Regions from separate parts of the Arthrobacter sp. 1088 genome, predicted to be linked through region 1. Evidence: riboswitches for the same ligand, from Rfam matches in the RefSeq annotation. Region 1 holds a riboswitch; each other region holds the start of a gene.
What was found. Region 1 has a riboswitch for glycine ahead of gcvP (aminomethyl-transferring glycine dehydrogenase). Riboswitches for the same ligand answer to the same signal wherever they lie in the genome.
Positions count from the first base shown of each region.

Region 2: linked by a shared signal. The riboswitch ahead of gcvP (aminomethyl-transferring glycine dehydrogenase) and the one ahead of gcvP (aminomethyl-transferring glycine dehydrogenase) in region 1 are both predicted to bind glycine.
Region 3: linked by a shared signal. The riboswitch ahead of cycA (D-serine/D-alanine/glycine transporter) and the one ahead of gcvP (aminomethyl-transferring glycine dehydrogenase) in region 1 are both predicted to bind glycine.

Region 1 covers NZ_JAVDSM010000003.1:63,463-65,662, reverse strand. The annotation lists gene gcvP (aminomethyl-transferring glycine dehydrogenase) at 1-1,023, opposite strand, end outside; glycine riboswitch at 1,210-1,307, opposite strand; gene J2Y41_RS05285 (TetR/AcrR family transcriptional regulator) at 1,401-1,940, opposite strand; gene J2Y41_RS05280 (MFS transporter) at 2,014-2,200, shown strand, end outside.
Region 2 covers NZ_JAVDSM010000005.1:243,284-245,483, reverse strand. The annotation lists gene J2Y41_RS09850 (PucR family transcriptional regulator) at 1-804, shown strand, start outside; glycine riboswitch at 879-977, shown strand; gene gcvP (aminomethyl-transferring glycine dehydrogenase) at 1,126-2,200, shown strand, end outside.
Region 3 covers NZ_JAVDSM010000014.1:30,945-33,144, reverse strand. The annotation lists gene cycA (D-serine/D-alanine/glycine transporter) at 1-911, opposite strand, end outside; glycine riboswitch at 1,045-1,143, opposite strand; gene J2Y41_RS19470 (FAD/NAD(P)-binding protein) at 1,218-2,200, opposite strand, start outside.

The DNA.
Region 1 (2,200 bases):
CTGGGCAGTGCAGATGTTGGACGTGGCCTTCTCGCGTCGGATGTGCTGCTCACGGGTCTGCAGCGCCAAGCGGTAGGCGGGGACACCGGCGTCGTCCTTGGAAACGCCCACCAGACGGCCCGGCATGGAACGCTCGAGGCCCTTCTGGACGGCCATGTAGGCGGCGTGCGGGCCGCCGAAGAACAGCGGAACGCCCAGACGCTGGGCGGAGCCGACGGCGATATCGGCGCCCTGCTCGCCCGGAGGCGTGATGAGCGTCAGCGAGAGCAGGTCTGCAGCCACGGTGACGAGCGCGCCACGTTCCTTGGCGTCAGCGATGACGGCGGAGTGATCGAACACGCGGCCGGAAACGCCGGGCTGCTGCAGGACGACGCCGTTGATGGCGCCTTCCGGGAGGCCGAGCGAAAGGTCAGCGACCTCAACCTCGAAGCCGAGTGCCTCGGCACGGCCCTTCACGATGGCAATGGTCTGGGGAAGGCAGTCGGCGTCGAGGACGGTCTTCCCGTCCCTGGCGGCTGCGTTTTGTCCGGTGGACTTATTGGCCCGGCGCATCATGAGGACTGCCTCCGCCACTGCCGTTGCTTCGTCCAGCAGGGAGGCGTTGGCGATCGGCAGGCCCACGAGGTCCTGGACCATGGTCTGGAAGTTCAGCAGAGCTTCGAGGCGGCCCTGGGAGATTTCCGGCTGGTACGGCGTGTACGCGGTGTACCAGGCCGGGGACTCCAGGATGTTCCTGCGGATAACCGGCGGCGTGACGGTGTCGTAGTACCCCTGCCCGATCATCTGGACGGCGGTCTTGTTCTTGGACGCAAGCTTGCGCAGCTCGGCCAGCACCTCAACTTCGCTGAGCGCGTTTTCAAGGGTGAGGGCAACGTCCTGACGGATGTCATTGGGGACGGCAGTATCAACCAAGGAATCAACGGTGTCGTAGCCGACCGTCTTGAGCATGGTTTCAATGTCGGCCTGGCGGCGGGCGCCAATATGCCGGTCGACGAAGGTGGTGGAGGCTGAACTAACCGTCACGAAGGAACTCCATTACTTGGGCGGCGTTTAGGTACGCCACAGCGGCTCGGGTTCCTCCCCGCTCTGTATTGGACCTGAGAGTTTCCGCGTGTTGCTTGAACAACGATCGCTTGCACCGTCGGTGAGCACAGCACTTCTTCCGCGCCAAAAGGGCGCAGCAAAAGGCCTGCTACTTTCCAGAGTTGCCTCGCCGCGGCGGTGCGTGGGCCTGAGAGATTCCTGGGGAGGGTTTGCTCCTACGGCGCCCGCATCACTTGCTTGCGGGACTCTCCCGCCGCAGATCAAAGGCATATTCAATTTTTTGCGTGCCCCTGTGAAGACGCACCACAAGGCTCAATTGTCCTACGTCGGGGGCGTCGCCGCAAATGGATGGCCCGCTACTTGCGGAGCCGGTCCAGGATGCCAAGGAGGATCTCGACGTCGGCCTCCCGCCCGGCCTTGCCGCCTTCCTGGCCACCCTCGAACATGGCATTGAAATACAGGCCGTCGCCCATGTAACTGACGGCTTTGGCAACCTCCGGACCAACATCCTCGGCCAGGACGTCCAACCACTGCTGCTGGATTCCGGCAAACCTGCGGCGGGTCTCCTCATGCGCAACTTCGGCCAGTCTTGTGGCAGCGACCAAAGCCCGATCCATGGGGGTTCCCGCCCACAGGGAGGAGCGGATGAAGTAAACCGCAGAACCGTCCGGCGCAGCCTTCATTTGCTCGACGTCTTCCTGGGCCAACCGATCCAGGCGCTCAAGCAGGGCGCTGATCAGCGATTCCTTGCTGGGGAAGTGATAAAGCAGCCCACCCTTGGAGACGCCCGCCCGCTTGGCAACGGCATCGAGGGTGGCGGCCCGCTCCCCCACCTCGATGAGGAGGGCTTCGTAGGCATCCAGGACCGCATCCCGGGCAACTGGTTTTCGTGGCATGTGTACATCATTCCCTACGGGGTCGACGGCGCTTAATTTGAAACTGTACCGTCTGGACGGTACAGTAGCTGTCATGTTCACGCCGTCCTCGACCCAAGCTCCCCGTTCCGCTCGTCCTGTCATGGGTGGAGGCGCACCTTGGCGCGACTGGACGGCCCTGGCACTCTTGATGTTCCCGGTGCTGCTGGTGGCCGTCGATAACACCGCGCTCACGTTCGCCCTGCCCGAAATTGCCCGCTCCCTGGACGTGGGTGGCGTGC
Region 2 (2,200 bases), on a different contig from region 1:
GAACCGCACCCGGACGCCGTCGTACTTCTGCACGCCGCAACCGTGCTGGGACTGCAGCTTTCGCGCATCGTCCTGTCGCTGGAAGGCCGCCATCGGCTGGCGGGTGAGTTCCTGCTGCAGGCCATGGATGGGAGATTGGGGGCGGCCGAGATGGAGAGCCGGCTGGCCGGTTTTGATGTTCCGCCCCAGGATTTCCTGCTCGCCTCGCTCTACGCGGACGCCGGCAATAAAGCAGCGGACGACGGCGACAGGCTGGCTAACGTGCACATCGAACTGTGGCGGCACGGGGTTGCGTCGGCTTCCCTGAAGCGGAACAACCGGCTCCACGTCGTGGTCCCTGCTGATGTGCCGGACGACATCCTGGTTCATTGTGCCGGGGCGGATGCCGCGATCGGGATCAGCGCTCCGGCGGGTGTGGCGGGCATTCAGCGCGCGCTGCAGGAGTCACTGTGGGCGCTCGGATCGGCCCGGGCGAACAAGCTTGGCCTGGCCCGCTACGCGCAGGGACCATCATGGCTGGGGCTGACGGGTTTCGAGGAAGGAACTGCCCTGGTCCGGCGTCTCCTCGGCCCGATTTTCGATTACGAGCAGAGCCAGGAAGGCGATCTCATCGTCACGCTGAGGACCTATCTGGACTCGCAGCGTTCCTGGCAAAAAACCGCCGCTGCCCTGTTCGCGCACCGGCAAACCATCATCTATCGGATACGGAAAATCGGCGAATTGACGGGGCTGGACATGGGTGAAACCTCCACTGTTGCCCAGTTGTGGTTCGCGCTCCAGATCCACGAGGCAATGCACCGGTAGGTATCCCTTGCTTGCGCTTTTTCCAGATAACCCGCTATGGTGTGAACCGTGTCACTGACGTGACGCAATGCTTTTGATCTGTGGCGGGAGAGTCCTGCCGGTACATCCAGTCAGGCGCCGTAGGAGCAAATCCTCCCCAGGAATCTCTCAGGCCCACGTACCGCCACGGCGAGGCAACTCTGGAAAGCAGTCCAGGTAACTGGGCTCACCGACGGTGCAAGCAGGCAACCATTCCTGCGGAATCTCTCAGGTCCAATACAGAGCGGGGAGGAACCCACATCATCGTGGCGCACATAGGGCGCCTGAATCATGGAGTTCCTCTTGACTGTTCAATCAACCCCCACCGCTTTCGCGGACCGGCACATCGGCGCCCGCCGTCAGGCCGACGTTGACACCATGCTCAAGGCAATCGGCTACGACTCCGTAGACGGCCTGGTAGATGTTGCGGTCCCCGATTCCATCCGGCAAGCCACGCCGCTGACGCTCCAGGCCGCCCTTAGCGAGACCCAGGTCCTCGCCGAGCTCCGCAAGCTTGCGTCCAAGAACAAGACCGCCATCCAGCTGATCGGCCAGGGCTACTACGACACCGTTACGCCGCCGGTTATCCGACGCAACATCCTGGAAGCTCCGGCCTGGTACACGGCGTACACGCCTTACCAGCCCGAGATTTCGCAGGGCCGTCTTGAAGCTCTCCTGAACTTCCAGACCATGGTCCAGGACCTCACCGGACTTCCCGTGGCCAACGCTTCGCTGCTGGATGAAGCCACCGCTGTGGCCGAGGCTTCGCTGCTGATGCGTCGTGCCAACAAGTCCAAGACCGCGAAGGACGGCAAGACTGTCCTGGACGCCGACCTCCTCCCGCAGACCATCGCCATCGTGAAGGGCCGCGCCGAGGCGCTCGGCTTCGAGGTGGAGATTGCCGACCTCTCCGCAGGGCTTCCCGACGGCGATATCAACGGCATCGTCCTGCAGCAGCCCGGTGTTTCGGGCCGCGTTTTCGACCACTCCGGCGTCATCGCTGACGCCAAGGAGCGCGGGGCGCTGGTCACTGTCGCTGCCGACCTTTTGGCGCTCACCCTCATCACGCCCCCGGGCGAGCAGGGCGCCGATATCGCCGTCGGAACTGCGCAGCGCTTTGGTGTTCCGCTGTTCTTCGGCGGCCCCCACGCTGCGTACATGGCAGTCCGCGAAGGCATGGAGCGCACGCTCCCGGGCCGCATCGTCGGCGTCTCCAAGGACAACGCCGGAGTCCCGGCTTACCGTCTGGCCCTTCAGACCCGCGAGCAGCACATCCGCCGCGAAAAGGCGACGTCCAACATCTGCACCGCGCAGGCACTACTCGCGATCGTGGCTTCGATGTACGCGGTCTACCACGGTCCGGAAGGCCTGAAGGCGA
Region 3 (2,200 bases), on a different contig from region 1:
GTAGCCGCCGCGCCCAGGCCGGCCAGGGAGAACATTGCAATGAATGGGCTGTGGCCGGCCGCGAACTGGGTCCACGGGGTGACGGACATCAGGATGATGAGGGCACCCACATAGAAGAGCAGCACGCGGACCGGAATCGAGTTGATGGCCTTGGGCAGGTTCTTCTCCGGGTCCTTGGCCTCGGCGGCCGTGGTGCCTACCAGTTCAATGCCGACGAAAGCGAAGACGGCGATCTGGAAACCGGCGACGAAGCCCATGAATTCGTTGGGGAAGAAGCCACCGTGGCTCCACAGGTTGGTGAAGCTGGCCGGTCCGGCGTCGGACTGGAAGCCGCTGAAAATCATGAACAAACCGACGATGATCAGTGCCGCGATGGCGACGATCTTGATGAGGGCGAACCAGAATTCGGTCTCGCCGAATGCTTTCACCGTAGCCAGGTTCAGAAGCAGCAGGATTCCGATGGTGATCAATCCGGGCACCCAGAGTGGAAGGGACGGCCAGAGCTCCTTGGAGTACCCGGCGATCGCGATGACGTCGGCGATGCCGGTAACGACCCAGCAGAACCAGTAGGTCCAGCCGGTGAAGAACCCTGCCCAGGGACCCAGCAGGTCCGCTGCAAAGTCGCTGAAGGATTTGTAGTTCAGGTTGCTCAAGAGCAACTCGCCCATGGCGCGCATGACGAAGAAGAGCATGAAGCCGATGATCATGTACACGAAAATGACAGATGGACCAGCGGCAGAAATGGTCTTTCCCGAGCCCATGAACAGGCCCGTGCCAATTGCACCGCCTATCGCGATCAGCTGGATGTGCCGGTTGCTGAGCTGCCGTTCGAGGTGTGGTTCGAGGTGTGGTGAGCCTGCTGGATGCGGGACGGAGGAGGGTGGGCGCTGAATCGTCAAGAGGAACTCCATTGTTCAGGCGGCACTGGGTGCCACGATGATTCGGGTTCCTCCCCACTCTGTAGGTGGACCTGAGAGTTTCCGCAGGGATGGCCTGCTTGCACCTTCGGTGAGCCCGGATGCCCGGACTGCTTTCCAGAGTTGCCTCGCCGCGGCGGTACATGGGCCTGAGAGATTCCTGGGGAGGGTTTGCTCCTACGGCGCCTGACGGGATGTACCGGCAGGACTCTCCCGCCGCAGATCAAAAGCGCGCACCACTTTGCCGGTGATGCAGCTCACACACTAGCGAAGCATTGGACACACCGCAAACAAAGGCAGCTAGCTGGCCAGAATGCTACGGGCGATTTCGTCGGCATCCCGCAGGGTTCGCTGGCCACTGGCATAAGCCTTCCCGGTCGCTGGACGCGCCTCGGCAGCAATGGCCGTTCCCCACTGGGTCGCCGACAATTGCAGACCCAAAACATACATCCCCCGGGTCACAGAGCCGTTGGACGCCACAGGCCGGTACGGGTGCGGTTCCACATCCAGTCCGGTTGTCTGCACCGGCGTGCCCTCGGCACTCATCATGATTTTGGTTCGCACAAGGCCGTCAGCCATGAGTTGTTCCAGGAGTGGAGAAATATTGATGCCCACCCTGTTGGCCGGCGACATCGCTTCAATCAACGTGGGTGCCTCCGCTGGCCCGTCGTGGACCCATGGAGAGACTGCCCGGAAAACCTTGGCGCTTCTGTCCACACTGAACTTCGGGTCGGGTCCAACGAAACCAACGACGCCGGCACGCGCCAAAGCAGCCAACTGCTCCGAACGCAGTGCCGGGGCCCCGCTGGCAAGGCCTTCAACGAACGATTCGAACCATCCCCTCAGTTCAGCGACCCACGATTCGTCCGTGATACCACCGTCTGCCACGACGGACTTCAGGATCGCCCTGCCGGTATGCAGTGCGCCGATTGCCATTTTCACGGGATCCGCTTCGCCCAGTGCGGAGCGTCGTGCGTCGTCGTCCAGGTAGGCCGTTATCGCCAGATCCAGTTCCCGGCGGGACGCGAACGTCCGGCCAGCCAAGGGCGCAGCGAGTCCGCGGACATTCAGTCGGCGGGAGGCAAGCACGTGCTTGTCCACCAAGGCGGCGACGTCGCTTTCCCAGTTGGCGGTGGTGTGCGCGTGGGGTTGCAACGCGTCCTCAAGGTCCGCGAGGAACTGCGCCGCATCGCGGATGGCGGCAGGCTGCGACCTTGCCAGGGTGGAGTAATAGGCCCACAAGGCGTCCCGGTGCAGGAGCGGCCAAAGATCGTGGTCGAATC